Regions from separate parts of the Terrihabitans rhizophilus genome, predicted to be linked through region 2. Evidence: riboswitches for the same ligand, from Rfam matches in the RefSeq annotation. Region 2 holds a riboswitch; each other region holds the start of a gene.
What was found. Region 2 has a riboswitch for thiamine pyrophosphate ahead of thiC (phosphomethylpyrimidine synthase ThiC). Riboswitches for the same ligand answer to the same signal wherever they lie in the genome.
Positions count from the first base shown of each region.

Region 1: it holds a riboswitch for thiamine pyrophosphate, as region 2 does, so the genes downstream of both, thiD (bifunctional hydroxymethylpyrimidine kinase/phosphomethylpyrimidine kinase) here and thiC (phosphomethylpyrimidine synthase ThiC) in region 2, are expected to answer to the same signal.
Region 3: it holds a riboswitch for thiamine pyrophosphate, as region 2 does, so the genes downstream of both, thiO (glycine oxidase ThiO) here and thiC (phosphomethylpyrimidine synthase ThiC) in region 2, are expected to answer to the same signal.

Region 1 covers NZ_JAXAFJ010000008.1:134,116-139,455, forward strand. Annotated here, with positions in the region: gene map (type I methionyl aminopeptidase) at 1-273, opposite strand, end outside; gene SCD90_RS13215 (hypothetical protein) at 400-1,086, opposite strand; gene SCD90_RS13220 (hypothetical protein) at 1,188-1,406, opposite strand; gene SCD90_RS13225 (DMT family transporter) at 1,613-2,542, shown strand; TPP riboswitch at 2,581-2,699, shown strand; gene thiD (bifunctional hydroxymethylpyrimidine kinase/phosphomethylpyrimidine kinase) at 2,689-3,516, shown strand; gene SCD90_RS13235 (UDP-2,3-diacylglucosamine diphosphatase) at 3,581-4,399, shown strand; gene SCD90_RS13240 (glycosyltransferase family 4 protein) at 4,424-5,340, shown strand, end outside.
Region 2 covers NZ_JAXAFJ010000009.1:120,447-125,786, forward strand. Annotated here, with positions in the region: gene SCD90_RS14030 (hypothetical protein) at 1-139, opposite strand, end outside; gene SCD90_RS14035 (Bug family tripartite tricarboxylate transporter substrate binding protein) at 280-1,251, shown strand; TPP riboswitch at 1,297-1,417, shown strand; gene thiC (phosphomethylpyrimidine synthase ThiC) at 1,501-3,354, shown strand; gene SCD90_RS14045 ((R)-mandelonitrile lyase) at 3,493-3,900, shown strand; gene SCD90_RS14050 (DUF4142 domain-containing protein) at 3,957-4,505, opposite strand; gene SCD90_RS14055 (SOS response-associated peptidase) at 4,561-5,244, opposite strand; gene SCD90_RS14060 (DMT family transporter) at 5,306-5,340, opposite strand, start outside.
Region 3 covers NZ_JAXAFJ010000002.1:273,506-278,845, forward strand. Annotated here, with positions in the region: gene thiO (glycine oxidase ThiO) at 1-1,010, opposite strand, end outside; TPP riboswitch at 1,000-1,096, opposite strand; gene SCD90_RS04895 (hypothetical protein) at 1,219-1,392, shown strand; gene SCD90_RS04900 (phytoene/squalene synthase family protein) at 1,397-2,245, opposite strand; gene SCD90_RS04905 (Mth938-like domain-containing protein) at 2,262-2,654, opposite strand; gene secF (protein translocase subunit SecF) at 2,658-3,599, opposite strand; gene secD (protein translocase subunit SecD) at 3,614-5,227, opposite strand; gene yajC (preprotein translocase subunit YajC) at 5,243-5,340, opposite strand, start outside.

The sequences.
Region 1 (5,340 bases), on a different contig from region 2:
GTTCACCAGATCACCCGCCATGATCCTGCGGGCACCCGGGATGCCGTGCGCCACTTCCTCGTTGACGCTGATGCACGTCGCCCCGGGAAAGCCGTAGACCAGTTCGGGAGCCGGTCGGGCTCCGGCCGCTTCCATGTATCGCCGGCCGATGCCGTCGAGTTCCAGCGTCGTCATTCCCGGCTCGATGGACTTGCCCATCAGCTCCAGGGTGTCGGCAACGATGCGACCGATCCGCTTCAGGGCCGCGAGTTCGTCCTCGTTTGTCACCGTCATCTGGATCTGCCTTCCCCCTGATGCGGCAAATCCCAGCCGGCGGGGCACCATGGGCCACGGTTGCCCGATACCGGAAAAAAGATGAGCGGCACAAGGCCGCTCACCAACTTCCAGCTGCTGCCGGCCTTACTTCACCTTGTCGACGTCCACGCCGATGGTGACCGCGCCGACATTCTTGTCGCCGTCCTTGATGGGCAGGGACACCTGCGAGACCTTCACGCCATCCTCTTCCACCACGGGAAGCACTTCGACGCCCGTCTCGGAAGCACCGGCAAAGGTCTTCTGCCACTTGCCTTCGTCGCCCTGGTAGAAGTCGGAGGTGCCGCCGGTCTGGCCGACATTCCAGCCCCAGCCGTCCATGACGAAGATTTCCGTCACGGCGCCGCCAGGAGCCTTCTGCATCTGCGTCTCGAGCCACTTGGACGTCGCGCTGCCGCGGATGCTGGCCATGGTCTTCTCGCCATTGGCCATGTGATCGTCGGCGGACTTCTTGTCGAGGCCGGCGAGCTCGTCCGTCAGCTTCTTGGCGGCTGCGGTGGACTTCTCGTCCGTCTTGCCCTTGGTGCGGGCAAGCTGCCATTCCTTGTCCTGGATCTGGACGTCGTCGTAGCCAAGGCTCCGGTTCTTATCCGTCGATGCCTTGACCGCCTCGAGCAGCTTGGGATCATTGCCCCAGCTCTTCATGAAGTCGCGGGCATAAGCCTCGACCTTCTTGGCGTGGGACATGTCGGGCTCGGCATCCTGTGCGTAAGACGCGCCGGAACCCATCGCCAGGCACAGCACGGCCAGCGACGCCATCGTCGTATTTTTCATTCGTTTCCCCCTAAGCGAAGAGCTCTTTTTCCGGCTCTTCTGAAAGGGAGGCTAGCACAGAACCTGAGGTTGCGATCAAGAGGCGTGTATCGCCCGCCTCATCAAGCGGCGCAGTCGAGATCCTGGAGCGCGTTTCGCGGCTTCAGGCCAAGGATCTGGCGGGCTTCGCGACGGGCCTGATCGGGAGTGGTGAACTCGCGACCTTCCATCCCGAACACAGCTTCGAGGGCTGCGTGGAACCGGAAGAATCCGCTTTCCGCATCACGTGCGACGAGCCCGACCGAACGCTCATCGACCTCGATCATGTAGACGTCCGACATAAGATCTGGCGTCCTTTCCACGCAAAACACGACACCGGTGCACCAAAACGCTCGGGCCGGTCCGGAGTTCCGAAGATCATGTCCAGTTGATTCAGCATCAGCATCGTCTGGATGAGGGCCTTGTGCGGGATTCCCGTGTCGGCGCGATGACGCAGGCGCTAGAAGAGCGAACCGTTTCCCGTGCCTCCCGCGCAAGCGATCCAATCATGCTCACCGGCATCTTCTATAAGATCGCGTCCGCGTTCTGCTTCACCGTCATGGCCGGCCTCATCCGCTGGATCGGCCACGATGTCCCCACGGGGCAGATCGTGGCCGCGCGCAGCTTCTTCGCGCTGCTCCCCATCCTGCTCTGGCTCGGCCTGTCCGGCGAACTCCCGCGCGCGTTCCGCACGCCGCGTCCGTTTGGCCATTTTCTGCGCGCCAGCATCGGCGTGGCGTCCATGTTCTGCCTGTTCCTGGGGCTGGCCCGCCTGTCCCTGCCGGAAAGCACCATGATCTCCTATGCGGTGCCGCTCTTCACCACGATCCTGGCCACCGTCGTGCTCCGCGAACCCTTGCGGTTGCCGCGCCTCGTCGCGGTGTTCGTCGGCCTTGCCGGCGTGTGCATCGTGCTCTGGCCGCACGTCGCGGGCGGCAAACTGGCCGAGATGCTCGATGGCCGGGGCGGGGAGGCGTCGGCCGGGGCGTTGTTCGCTCTCACGGGTGCGGTGCTGACCTCCTGCGCCATGATCCAGGTCAGGCGGCTGGTTCAGACCGAATCGACCGGCACGGTGGTCTTCTACTTCTCCACCTTCTCCACGCTCTTCGCGCTCCTGACTTTCCCCTTTGGCTGGGTGGTGCCCGATCTGCCGCATGCCCTGGCCCTTCTCGCCACGGGGATCGCGGGCGGGATCGGTCAGATCCTGCTGACGCAGGGCTACCGCTACGCGGAGGCTTCGGTGATCGCCCCCTTCGAGTACACCACGCTGATCTGGGCGCTCGCCATCGGCTGGCTGGCCTTCGGCGACCTTCTGGACATCTACGGACTGGTGGGCGGCCTTGTCGTCGTCGCCTCGGGCGTGCTCGTCATCCTGTACGAGCGCCGCCTCGGAATCGAGCGCGCGAAGGCCCGCCGGGCGGAGCCACCGCCCGTCTGATCCGTCTTGCCCTGCGCGATCATGATCTCTATGTGACGGCCATCTGCTTGGGGTGCGCACGCCGGTGCGCTGAGAGGCACGGGGTCCGCAAGGATCGACGCCAACCCACGAACCTGATCCGGGTCATGCCGGCGGAGGAAAGCGGGATGGCTACAGCCTCTCAGGACATCAATATTGCGCTGACGATCGCCGGCACCGACCCCACGGGCGGGGCGGGCGTGCAGGCCGATCTCAAGACCTTCTCGGCCTTCCGCGTCTACGGCGCCTCCGTCATCACGGCTCTGGTGGCGCAGAACACCCAGGGCGTGCGCGCCATTCACGACGTGCCGACCGCGTTCATCGCCGAGCAGATCGCCAGCGTCTTCGACGATCTGGACGTGAAATCCGTCAAGATCGGCATGCTGTCCCAGCCGGAGGTCATCCGCACCGTCGCAGAGGGGCTGGATCGTTACGTCGCCACGGAAAGGCTTGTTCTGGACCCGGTCATGGTGGCCGCCAGCGGCGACCGGCTCCTCGTGCCGGAAGCGATTGATGCCCTGCGGACGGTCCTCATCCCCAAGGCGCTCGTCATTACCCCCAACATGCCGGAGGCCGCGGCCCTGCTGGACGAGGACATGGCCGAAAACGAACCCGCCATGATCCGGCAGGCCGAGCGGCTGATGAAGCTCGGCTGCCGCGCCGTCCTCCTGAAGGGTGGGCACGGCGAGGGCGAGGAAAGCACGGACATCCTGCTCGATGCAGCGGGGCTGCAGCGCTACACCTCGCGCCGCCACGCCACCAAGAACACCCACGGCACCGGCTGCACCCTGTCGTCCGCTATTGCCGCCGGCCTTGCGAATGGCATGAATCTTCGCGACTCGGTCAGCGAGGCCAAGGCCTTCATCACCGGCGCCATACAGGCTTCCGACACCCTGAAGGTGGGGCGAGGCCACGGCCCGGTTCATCATTTCCACAGGATGTGGCAGCCCGGCTGAAACCAAACCCGCGTGCTGGCGTTTATGTCATCACGTTGTGATCAGGGGGTGGTTTCGCTTAGGTATGAACGCTCCACGCCCCCAGCCGCAGCGGTTCCGCGCTCTCTTCATCTCCGACGTCCATCTTGGGACGAAGGGATGCCAGGCCGAGATGCTGCTCGATTTCCTCCGCTACCACGATGCGGACACCATCTATCTGGTGGGCGACATCGTGGATGGCTGGCGCCTCAAGCAGAGCTGGTACTGGCCGCAGGCCCACAATGACGTGGTGCAGAAGCTGCTACGCAAGGGCCGGCAGGGCTCGCGCCTGATCTACATCCCCGGCAACCACGACGAGTTCCTGCGCAGCTATTACGGCTCGCATTTCGGCGGCATCGAGGTGGCGGAAACCGCCATCCACGAGGCGGCGGACGGCCGCAAATACCTCGTCATTCATGGCGACATCTTCGACATGGTGGTGCGTCACGCGCGCTGGCTCGCCTATCTGGGCGACTGGGCCTATGTCGCGGCGCTCGGCGTCAACACCTACATCAACATCGTCCGCCGCAAGCTCGGCCTGACCTACTGGTCGCTTTCCGCCTGGGCCAAGCTCAAGGTCAAGAACGCCGTGAACTTCATCTCGGAGTTCGAGAACTCGCTGTCGGGCGAGGCGGCACGCGTCGGCGTGCAGGGCGTCATCTGCGGCCACATCCACCATGCCGCGCTGCGCGACATCGGTGACATCCGCTACATGAACACGGGCGACTGGGTGGAGAGCTGCACCGCGCTGGCCGAGAACGAGGACGGAAGCTTCCAGATCATCCGCTGGAACCGTTCCCTGCGACTCGTCAGCGATGATGCTAATGTTGGCGAGGCTCGCACTCCATCCCTCGACGCCGCCTGAGCACGCGGACGGCTCCATCGCCATATGCGCATCCTCATCGTCACCGACGCCTGGCACCCTCAGGTCAATGGCGTCGTGCGAACGCTGGACCGCGTCAGCCAGGAAGTGCGCGGCTTCGGCCATGACGTCGAGGTTCTGACTCCGGACCGCTTCCGCACCGTTCCGATGCCGAGCTACCCGGAAATCCGTCTCTCGGTCACCCCGCCGGGGGCGGTGGCAAAGCACATCAGCGCCTTCGCCCCGGATCACCTGCATATCGCCACCGAGGGTCCGCTGGGCCAGGCCGCGCGGCGGGCCTGCCTCAACCGTGGCTGGAGCTTCACCACCAGCTACCACACGCGTTTCCCGGAATATGTCAGGGCGCGCCTGCCCGTGCCGGAGCGGTGGAGCTACGCCTTCCTGCGCCGCTTCCACAATGCGGGACGCGGAACCCTCGTCGCCACCGCCTCGCTGCGCGCGGAACTGGCGGAGCGGGGCTTCACCAAGCTGCGGCCCTGGACCCGGGGTGTCGATTCGGAGCTGTTCCACCCCGTCGATGGCCCGCCGGCCTTTGACCTGCCGCGCCCCATCTTCCTCTCCGTCGGGCGCATAGCCGTAGAGAAGAACCTCGAGGTATTCCTGTCGCTCGACCTTCCGGGCACCAAGGTCGTGGTCGGCGAGGGGCCGGCCATGGCGCATCTTCAGGCGCGCTTCCCGAAGGCCGTCTTCCTTGGCAAGCATACGGGGGATGATCTGGCGCGCATCTATGCGTCCGCCGACGTCTTCGTGTTTCCGAGTGTCACCGACACTTTCGGCATCGTCGTGCTGGAGGCGCTGGCCAGCGGTCTTCCTGTCGCGGCCTACCCGGTCACGGGTCCGCTGGACGTGCTCGGCGGCCATGAGACAGCTGGCGCGCTGGACTGGGATCTGGGCGCCGCAGCACGTCGGGCGCTGACCCTATC
Region 2 (5,340 bases):
CGGCCCACAGCACAGCCACGATGACGACCACGCCGGACAGGCGCTGGCCGAAGGACAGCCGCAGCAGCGACAATCGCGGTTCGAGGGCGCGCCGGGGCTTAGCCTGATGCCTGTGTATGTGGTGGGAAGCGTGCGCCATTGGTGGATGTTATAATATATCAGGTGCGCGCGGCAAGCTGTTGCCCATTGCGCCTGCTTCTTGGCATTTAGTAGGGGGTCGCGCACACTCGCAGCCGAGCGGCACCGGCAGAATGTGCCGCCTTCAGGAGGAAGACCGATATGCGATTCATTGCAGCTCTGGCGCTCGCCTGCGTCGGCACATTCGCCGCCGCAGCCAGCCCGGCCACGGCACAGACATTTCCCACCCGACCGCTGACCCTCGTGATCCCCTTCGCAGCCGGCGGCTCCACCGATCTCGTCGGTCGTCTCGTGGCGCAGCGCATGAGCGAGGAACTTGGCCAGCAGGTGGTGGTGGACAATCGCGGCGGCGCCGGTGGCAATCTGGGCTCGGCAGCCGTCGCGAAGTCCGCGGCCGACGGCTATACCATCCTGATGGGAACGGTGGCGACGCACGCCCTGAACCCCCTCATCTACACCAAGATTCCGTATGATCCGGTAAAGGATTTCGCGCCAGTCTCCCTCCTGGCAACGGTCCCGAATGTGCTGGCGGTGCATCCATCCGTGCCCGCGAACAATGTGGCCGAGCTGGTAGCGCTGGCGAAGAAGGATCCCGGCAAATTCAGCTACGCCTCCTCGGGCAACGGCACCCCGCTTCACCTCTCCGGCGAATTGTTCAAGACGCTGGCGGGCGTCGACATCGTGCACGTTCCCTACAAGGGATCGGGCCCGGCGCTCATCGACGTGCTGGCCGGGCAGGTGCCGATCATCTTCGACAATCTTCCCTCCTCCACCGAGCACATCAAGACCGGTCGCCTGAAGGGACTGGGCGTGACGACAACGGGCCGTGCACCAGTGTTTCCTGACATGCCAGCCATCGGCGAAACGCTGAAGGGTTATGAAACCTATACCTGGAATGCGTTGTTCGCCCCCGCCGGCACGCCGCCGGAGGTAATCGCCCGTCTCAACGAGGCGGCGAACAAGGCAGTGAGCGACGAGAAGACCAAGGCGAAGCTGGCCGAGTTCAGCGCCACCGTGGTGGCCTCCACGCCCGACGAACTGGCGAAACACGTGCAGTCCGAGATCGCCAAGTGGACGCCGATCGTGAAGCAGTCCGGCGCACGCATCGACTAATACGAACGGTTGACGGGCCGTCGAATCTCACGCACTTTCCCGCTCGCACAAACCGAGGGGGGTCCCGACAAGGGGCTGAGATACCGACGGCCGTTTCCCGGCAGCGCGGTGACCCTTTGAACCTGATCCGGGTCATGCCGGCGAAGGGACGGGTCAACGCCACCTCCATGTTCACACGGGTGGCGTCTGCGCTGCTCCTCGCTTCCCGGATCTCCGAACGCGAGGAGATCCACGTTGAACAAGCCCCTTATGCCGGCCGACTTCTCGGCCACCGAAATCACCACGGGCTCCCTGCCCGCCTCCCGCAAGGTCTACATCGCCAGCGATCATGCGCCGGATGTGCGCGTGCCCGTGCGCGAGATCACGCTGACCGATCCGGCCGAACCGGCGGTGCGTGTCTATGACACCTCGGGGCCCTACACCGATCCGGCCGTGCAGATCGACCTCGAGAAGGGCCTGTCCCGCACCCGCGTGGAATGGGTGCGCGAGCGCGGCGGCGTCGAGTTCTATGAAGGGCGCCTCATCAAGCCGGAAGACAACGGCAATGCCGGCGAGAAGCAGCTTGCGCGCGCCTTTCCGCTGCAGCACCAGCCGCTGGGCGGCGTGGGCACCGCGCCCATCACCCAATACGAGTTTGCCCGCGCCGGCATCATCACCAAGGAGATGATCTACGTCGCCGAGCGCGAGAACCTGGGCCGCAAGGCGGTGCTGGAACGTGCCGAGGAGGCCCTGCGCGATGGCGAGAGCTTCGGCGCCTCCCTGCCCGCCCACATCACCCCGGAATTCGTGCGCGAGGAGATCGCACGGGGCCGCGCCATCATCCCTTCGAACATCAACCACCCGGAACTCGAGCCGATGATCATCGGTCGAAACTTCCTGGTGAAGATCAACGCCAATATCGGCAATTCGGCCGTGTCGTCCTCGGTGGCCGAGGAAGTCGAGAAGCTGGTCTGGGCGATCCGCTGGGGCGCCGACACGGTGATGGACCTTTCCACCGGCCGCAACATCCACAACACGCGCGACTGGATCATCCGCAATTCACCGGTCCCGATCGGCACGGTTCCGATCTATCAGGCGCTGGAGAAGGTCGGCGGCGATCCCGTGAAGCTGGATTGGGAGGTCTATAAGGACACCCTCATCGAGCAGGCCGAACAGGGCGTCGACTACTTCACCATCCACGCCGGCGTGCGCCTGCCCTATGTGCCGCTGACGGCGAACCGCATGACGGGCATCGTCTCGCGCGGCGGCTCCATCATGGCCAAGTGGTGCCTCGCCCATCACCGCGAGAGCTTCCTGTACGAGCGCTTCGACGAGATCTGCGATCTCATGCGCCGCTACGACGTGTCGTTCTCGCTGGGCGACGGCCTGCGCCCCGGCTCCATCTACGACGCCAATGACCGCGCCCAGTTCGCGGAGCTGGAGACGCTCGGCGAGCTGACGCAGGTGGCTTGGCAGAAGGGCTGCCAGGTCATGATCGAGGGCCCCGGCCATGTGCCGCTGCACAAGATCAAGATCAACATGGACAAGCAGCTGAAGGAGTGCGGCGAGGCCCCGTTCTACACGCTCGGACCGCTCACCACCGACATCGCACCGGGCTATGACCACATCACCTCGGGCATCGGCGCGGCCATGATCGGCTGGTTCGGCTGCGCCATGCTCTGCTACGTCACGCCAAAGGAGCATCTCGGCCTGCCCAACAAGGCCGACGTGAAGACCGGCGTCATCACCTACAAGATCGCCGCCCACGCCGCCGATCTCGCCAAGGGCCATCCCGCCGCGCAGCTGCGCGACGACGCACTGTCAAAGGCGCGGTTCGATTTCCGCTGGGAAGACCAGTTCAATATCGGCCTCGACCCGGACACGGCGCGCGAGTTCCACGACGAGACGCTGCCGAAGGACGCCCACAAGGTCGCGCATTTTTGCTCCATGTGCGGCCCGAAGTTCTGCTCGATGAAGATCACGCAGGACGTGCGCGACTACGCCGCCACGCTGAACGAGCAGCAGCAGGGCATGGACGCCATGAGCGAGCGCTTCCTGTCCATGGGCGGGCAGGTCTATGTCGCGGAAGAGGCGGTGAAGGAGAGCAACACCGCTTTGGGCTGATCGGGGATCACCCGAGAAGCCCCCGCGTGTGGGTCCCGGACAGGTGCTGCGCACCTTCCGGGACGCATACGCTCCGCGCTGACGGATCGCCCGCTCCCCGGCTAAGCTGGACCGACGACCCACGCATTCGAGGAACATATGGACATCCATCGCAGCGGCTCCCGCCCCTCGACCACCGGCCCGGAGGACTACTTCACAGGCCGTGTGACCATCGAATCCATCTTCGAAGCACCCGAGCCAGCCCGTGTGCGGTCAGCCACGGTCACCTTCGAGCCCGGAGCGCGCACGACATGGCACACCCACCCGCTCGGCCAGACGATCCTCGTTACGGCAGGTGTGGGCTGGGCACAGCGTGACGGCGGTCCCATCCAAGAGATCCGACCGGGAGACGTCGTCTGGTTCCCGCCGGGTGAGAAGCACTGGCATGGCGCGACCGCCACATCGGGCATGACGCACATCGCGATCCAGGAAGCGCTGGATGGCGGTGCCGTGGAATGGCTTGAGCCGGTGACGGACGAGCAATACGGCGGTCCGTCCTCGGCCTGACGCAAAAGGGGCCGCGTCAGACGCGGCCCCTTGATCTATGTCCCTGGTGTCGGGTGTTACATCTTGGCGTTGAGCGCCTTCACGTGCTCCTGATGCTGCTTCAGCACCGGCAGCTTCTCGGCTGCGAAGGCCTTCAGCTTCGGATCCTGAGCGTCGTCGGCATACTTCGTGAACAGTGCAACGGCCTCGTCATGGGCCTTCACCTGTGCATCCACGTATTCAGCGTCGAACTTGTCGGCCGAAGCCTCCTGCAGGTCCTTCACCATGGCCATGTGCGCGGCGTCCATCGCCTTGGGAGCGTCTGGCGCAACCGCCATCATGTCCTTGGCGGCCTTGGTGTGGTCCGTGATCATCTGCTGCGCAAAGGTCTTCACCTCGGCGTTCTTGGCCTTCTGCAACGCCACCTTGCTGGACTCGATCTCGAACATGTTCGAGCTGGCCGCCTTGGTGACGAAGACATTGTCCGGACCCTGAGCGGCCATCCGGCCCTGGGTGGCGCCCATCTGGCCCTGTGCCTGCGGAGCCAGCTTATCCTGGGTCTGCGCGTGGGCAGCAGTGCCGAGAGTGAGCGCGGCGAGGCTTGCGGCGATGATGTACTTTTTCATTGGGGTGTCCTCCCATTTTGTGCGGGAAGAACACGCGAGGGTGGTGGGGTGTTCCCTAGGACGCAACGCCGACAGGTTGCTCTTCCCACAACTCAGCGCCCTCATTCCCCACCTTGTTCACCACTGTGGAGACCGGCCACATCGCCAGCAGTTCGTCCGGTAACGCACGCAGCAAATCCGTCGCATCTTCACCCCCAAGCCAGCGCTCCTGATCCTCATCCGGCACGATTACCGGCATGCGATCATGGAACGGCGCAATGAGGCTGTTGGGGTCGGTGGTCAGCACCGTTGCGGTGCGCACCCATTCTCCGGTCGCGGGATCTTTCCAGTTCTCCCAAAGGCCTGCGAGCGCCATGGGCTGGCCGCTCTTGAGGGCAACGGCGTAGGGCTGCTTTGTCTTGCCCTCCCGCCGCCACTCGTAGAAGCCGTCGACCGGGATCAAGCAGCGCCGCCTCTTGCCCCATGCGCCGCGGAAAGCCGGCTTCGTCGCCACGGTCTCGCAGCGGGCATTGATGAGGCTTGCACCGATCTTCATGTCGTTGGCGAAATGCGGCACCAGTCCCCAGCGGATCAGGTCCAGGCTGTTCTCGCCGCTTTCAGGATCGCGCCGCACCACCATCAGCTTGTCGGTGGGCGCGAGGTTCCAGCGCGGGGGCGCGTTGAACAGCTCGCCGCGCGTGGCCTTGAACAGGCGCCGCATGGCCTCCGGTGGCAGGGTTTGAACGACACGTCCGCACATGAGTTCAAGGTCGGATGCCTCACGCTCCGGCGCAAGCGGCACCGCTGCGGAACCCTGTGGATCACTCCAGCGGGTCGGTTGCCCTGGCCTTTCCGC
Region 3 (5,340 bases), on a different contig from region 2:
CCGTCGATCCCCACTTCACCGAAGATCGGCGCATCGTCCAGGGATGTCGGCCGGAAACCGGCCCAGATCTCGTCGATGGCCAGATCTTCCATGCTTGGCAGAGCCTGCCGGGCTGCCTCAAGCAAGGCGAACACGCCGCCCGCGGTGTTGCGCTGGTCGAACCCGCGCTCCTCCACCGTCGCTCCGATGACGAGCCGGCCGTCGCCTTTCGGGGCCATGTGGATCTGCTCGGTCCAGACCACATGCGTCAGGGCCGGCATCCGCGGGTCCATGCGCAGCGCCATGGACTGGCCGCGCAGCGGACGGACGGGAATCTGAAGGTCCGGCACCAGCTGCGGAGACCATGCTCCAGCCGCCAGAACGAAGGTGCCGGCCTCGACGCGCTCCGCTTCTGTCAAAAGCCCGGTGACCCTGCCCCCGCTGCGCTCGAGCGAAATGACCGCGGTGTTCTCGAACAGCGCGCCGCCTGCCGCCTCGAACGCTGCCTTGAGCGCGGCTGCGACCAGACGTGCATCCACCTGATGATCCTGTTCGCACAGGATCGCACCGGCAACGTTCGGCCTCAGCCCAGGCTCGCGCTCACGGGCAGCGCTGCCGGGCAGCCAGTCGGTCTTGAGGCCAAGGCGCGTCTGCAGCTGGTGGCGAAAGCGCAGCCGGTCCACTTCGTCGCGGGACAGCGCCACCACCATGGTGCCCTCCGCGCGGTAATCGACGGACAGCCCTGTCTCCGCCTCAAGTTCCTTCGCGAAGCCGTGCCACAGATCCTGGCTGGCAAGCGTCAGTGGCAGCAGGTCGTCCTCCCCCGGCTCTACCTCGGCGGTGGCGGCCAGCATGCCGGACGCTGCGCGCGTTGCGCCCGAGCCCACCACACCTCGCTCGAAGACGCCGACGGACAAGCCTCGCTTGAGCAGTGAACGGCCGACGGAAAGGCCGATGATGCCGCCGCCAATGATGGCCACGTCGAACCGGCGGGCAGCATTATGGTCCGTCATCTTGATGATTTTCGTCATGTCACACTCCCTTCGCTGGAATGACCCAGATCAGGTTCGTCGGGTTTGATCTCAGCCGCCAGATAGCGGCACCCCGGGCGTCTGTTGTGGAGATAGTCCCGCTGGCAGATTGGTGCAAGCCGGAGCGCGATCGGGAACTGGCCCGAAGGCAAGCTTCCACAACCGGAGACCGTAAGCTAGAAGAACGGGCCCTTATTCGAGGTTTCCCATGCCGGAAGACAACAACGTCTACAAGCGGGCGAACAAGCCGCGGAAGAAGGAACCCGTGAAGCGGGTTACGCTCTCGCCCGAGGCCCGGAAGGCATATGAGGAGATGATCCGGGAGCGCGAGGAGCGCGAGCGCCTCTACGGCACCCACCTTGATCGGCAGGATCGTCGCTGATCCTTCAGCGGAAAGGAACCCTGCGGCGTGACGCCAGCCACAGGGTCAACTGCTTGCGCCATTGCGGCACCTCCGCCGCCGTGCGGAACGGGTCATAGCCCCGCCTCTCCATGGATTGCAGATACGGCTCGACCAGCGCCACCGGCAGGAAGGCCGGAGCGGCCCTCCGGTCCAGATCCACGAACGCCTCTTTCGCCCGCGCAAGATGATGCCGCGCCAAGGCCCGCATCTCTGCAAGCGCGTTCAGCAGGGACGCGTCGGCCTCGCCGTTCAGGAGTTTGCCGCGGTCGACACCATTACGCGCCAGGATCTCCGTCGGGATCATCACCTGCCCGCGTGAGGCGTGCAGAGGCAGCGAGCGCAACAAGCCCGTTATGGCGTAGGCGACCCCTGCATGCCCGGCCGCATCGGCGCCACGAGGCTCATCGCCGTCGCTCAGGATAATGGATGCGAGGCGCAGCACCGTGGACGCGGTCTCGCCGGCATAGCCTTCAAGTTCAGTTACGATCGCGACCGGATCGTCGTAGAGGTCGAAGATTTTGGCTTCGACCAGTCGCGACAGAGCCGCCGGCGGCAATCTGTAGTCCCGCATGGCGGCCAGAAGCTCTCCGGCCACGGGATGGCCGGCTGCCTCGCCTGCCCGTTCCCCTTCGACGACCTCACGCCACCAGGTCAGCCGGATCTCGCCGGGTATCGGCTCGCTGACCACGTCCCGCACGCGCGCGACTTCTGCGTTGAAGGCGTAGAGGGCGAACAGGGCCGGCCGCTTGTCAGCCGGCGCGAACAGGGTGGCGAAGAAGCGATCGGGATCGCTCTCCCGGACAATGGACTGCGCGTATGCGCCACCATCCATCAATGCGCCCGCCCCTTCACCGCGCCTTGTCCACCGCGATCAGCGCCGCAGCCACCTTTCGCTCGTCGCTCATCAGCACGTTGTATGTGCGTGCGGCGGCGCCGGTGGGCATGACGTCGAAGTGCAGTCCGGCCCTCTTCAGGAAGTCACGGATATCAAGCGGCAGCGGCACATGGTCATCACCCGTTCCTATGAGGAACACCTCGATGAGCTCCGCTTCCGCTGCCGCCTTGGCAAAGCTCAATGGCGTGAACTCATGAGCTTTCACCACCGGCCAGGCCCAGATGCCGCTCGGCAAGCACAGGATGGAGCCGCGATGCGACATATCGGCAAAACGGAAGCCGCCATTGCCATAGGCATCGAGGGGCGCCGGGGCGGGATAGTGCCCCTTCTCCAGACCCTCGGCCACGCCCTAGAGCTTTGCCTCGACGGCGGTGCGCGCAGGTGCCGGCGACACAGCGCTCCGCAGGCCAAGATAGATCAGCGCGGGCGACGAAATGAAGATCGCGGAATAGGTGCAGATCACGACGCCCAGGAGCATGACCTCCGCAAAGCCACGGATGGCCTCGCCGCCGAACAGAACCAGCGCGAGAAGCGAAAGGAACGTCGTCGTGCCGGTCATAACCGTGCGGGACATCGTGGAATTGATGGACAGATCCAGCAGTTCCTCGTCCGGCATGCTCTTGTAGCGCCGCAGCAGTTCGCGTGTCCGGTCGAACACCACCACCGTCTCGTTCAGTGAATAGCCGACGATGGTCAGGATCGCTGCGATGGAGGTCATGTTGAACTCCATCTGGGTTACGACGAAGAACCCGACCGTCAGCACGATATCGTGCAGCGTTCCTATGATCGCGCCGATCGCCAGGTTCCTTTCGAAGCGGAACCAGAGATAGGCGAGCACGGCCACCACGGAGAGAATGACGCCGATCGTGCCTGCCTGCACCAGTTCGCCGGAGACACGCGGGCCAACCGTCTCGACACGACGGAAGTCATACGCGTTCTCGAAGGAACTCCGGGCCTGCTGTACGACGTTGCCCTGTGCGGCTTCGCCGCCTTCCTGGATCGGGAATCGAAGGGACAGTTCACCCTGGTCTCCGAATTCCTGCACCTCGACTTCCCCAAAGCCGAGCGCATTGGAGCGCTGCCGCACGTCAGACGCGTCAGCGGTGTTAGCGGCCTTGGCCTGCAATTCGATGAGAGTGCCGCCACGGAAGTCGATGCCGAAGTTCAGCCCGTGGGCGTAGAACAGCCCCACGATGACCAGCGACAGCAGCGCCGAGAACGGAAAGCTGAAATGCCGCCACTTCATGAACCGGATTTTCGAATCTTCCGGCCAGAGTCTTAGAAGACGCACGATCTAGGTCCTCGTCAAAACGGCAGGGTCTTGGCCCGCGTCCAGCGGTACCAAAGCGCGATCATCATGCGCGTCATCGTTACGGCCGTGATCACGGTGGTGACGATGCCCAGCAGGAACACCACGGCAAAGCCCTTCACCGGGCCGGAGCCGAGCACGAACAGGATGGCGGCGGCGATGGCCATGGTGGAGTTCGAGTCCACGATGGTCGCGAAAGCACGGTCGAAGCCCGCCAGGATGGAGTTCACCACCGGCTTGCCTGATCTGTACTCTTCCCGGATGCGCTCATAGATCAGCACGTTCGAGTCCACGGCGGTGCCGATGGTCAGCACGATGCCTGCAATGCCCGGAAGGGTCAGAGTCGCACCGATCAAGGACATCAGTCCGAAGATCAAGCCGACATGGATGAGCAGCGCAATGTTGGCGATAAGGCCGAACGTGCCATAGGTGGCGAACATGAAGAGCACGACGAAGACGGCCGCGTAGATGGTCGCCTTCGTGCCGGCTTCGATAGAGTCGGCGCCAAGGCCGGGCCCGACAGTGCGCTCTTCCACCACCGTCAGCGGCGCCGGTAGAGCACCTGCGCGCAGGAGGATGGCGAGATTGTTGGCGCTCTCGACAGAGAAGTTGCCCGAGATCTGGCCCGAGCCGCCCGTGATCGGCTCGTTGATGCGCGGCGCCGAGATCACCTTGTTGTCGAGGACAATGGCGAATGGCTGGCCCACATTTGCCGTAGTGGCAGCGGCGAAGCGGCGCGCGCCGTTGGAATTGAAGCGGAACGAGACGATGGGCTCGTTGTTGCGCTGGTCAAAGCCCGGCTGTGCGTCAATGAGATCCTCGCCGGAGACCAGGATCTCCTTCTTGATGAGGTAACGCTCGCCCGGATTGTCCTCCGCACCCGGCATGATCTCGGAATCGGCCGGCGGGCGCGTCTGCTCCGCCTGCTGCACCGGCATGGTGACATCGACCATGCGGAAGGTCAGCTTTGCGGTGGTCCCGATCAGGGCCTTGAGGCGCTGCGGGTCCTGCAGGCCGGGAACCTGCACGAGAATGCGGTCCGCACCCTGGCGCTGAATGCTGGGCTCGGTGGTGCCCAGTTCGTCCACGCGACGGCGCACGATCTCGATAGACTGGTCGACCGCCGAGCGGATGCGGGCGTTGAAGCCCGTCTCGTTCGGGGTCACGGTGATCACGCCATCGGCCGTGTTCGTCACGTCCAGATCCACGCCACCGGGACCGGCCGCGAACATGGAGGAGGAAATGGGATTGGCCAGTTCGCGCAGCCGGGGCAGCGCCTTTCCGATGTCCGCCGGATCGCGCAGGCGCACCTGCACGGAATTGCCGGAGATGGACAGCCCGGTATAGCCCACGCGCTGTTCGCGCAGCACGGCTCGCGCCTGGTCCCGGATCGAGGTCAGGCGTTCGGCCCGCAGTGCTGCGGCGTCGACCTCCAGCAGCAGGTGGGACCCGCCCTGGAGATCGAGGCCAAGCACGATGCTGCGGGAGGGCAGCCATGAGGGAAGGCTGTCACGCATCTGCTGCGTGAGCAGGTTCGGCATGACGAGCATCAGACCCACCACGACGATCAGAAGCGTCAGGATGGTCTTGGTACGCGAATAATGAAGCATAGAAGACGGGCTGCCTTATGCGTCCGAACTGACAGGCTCGCCCTTGGCGCGCACTTCGGAGACGGAGGCGCGGGTGACGCGCACACGGACATTGTCCGCGATCTGCACCTCGA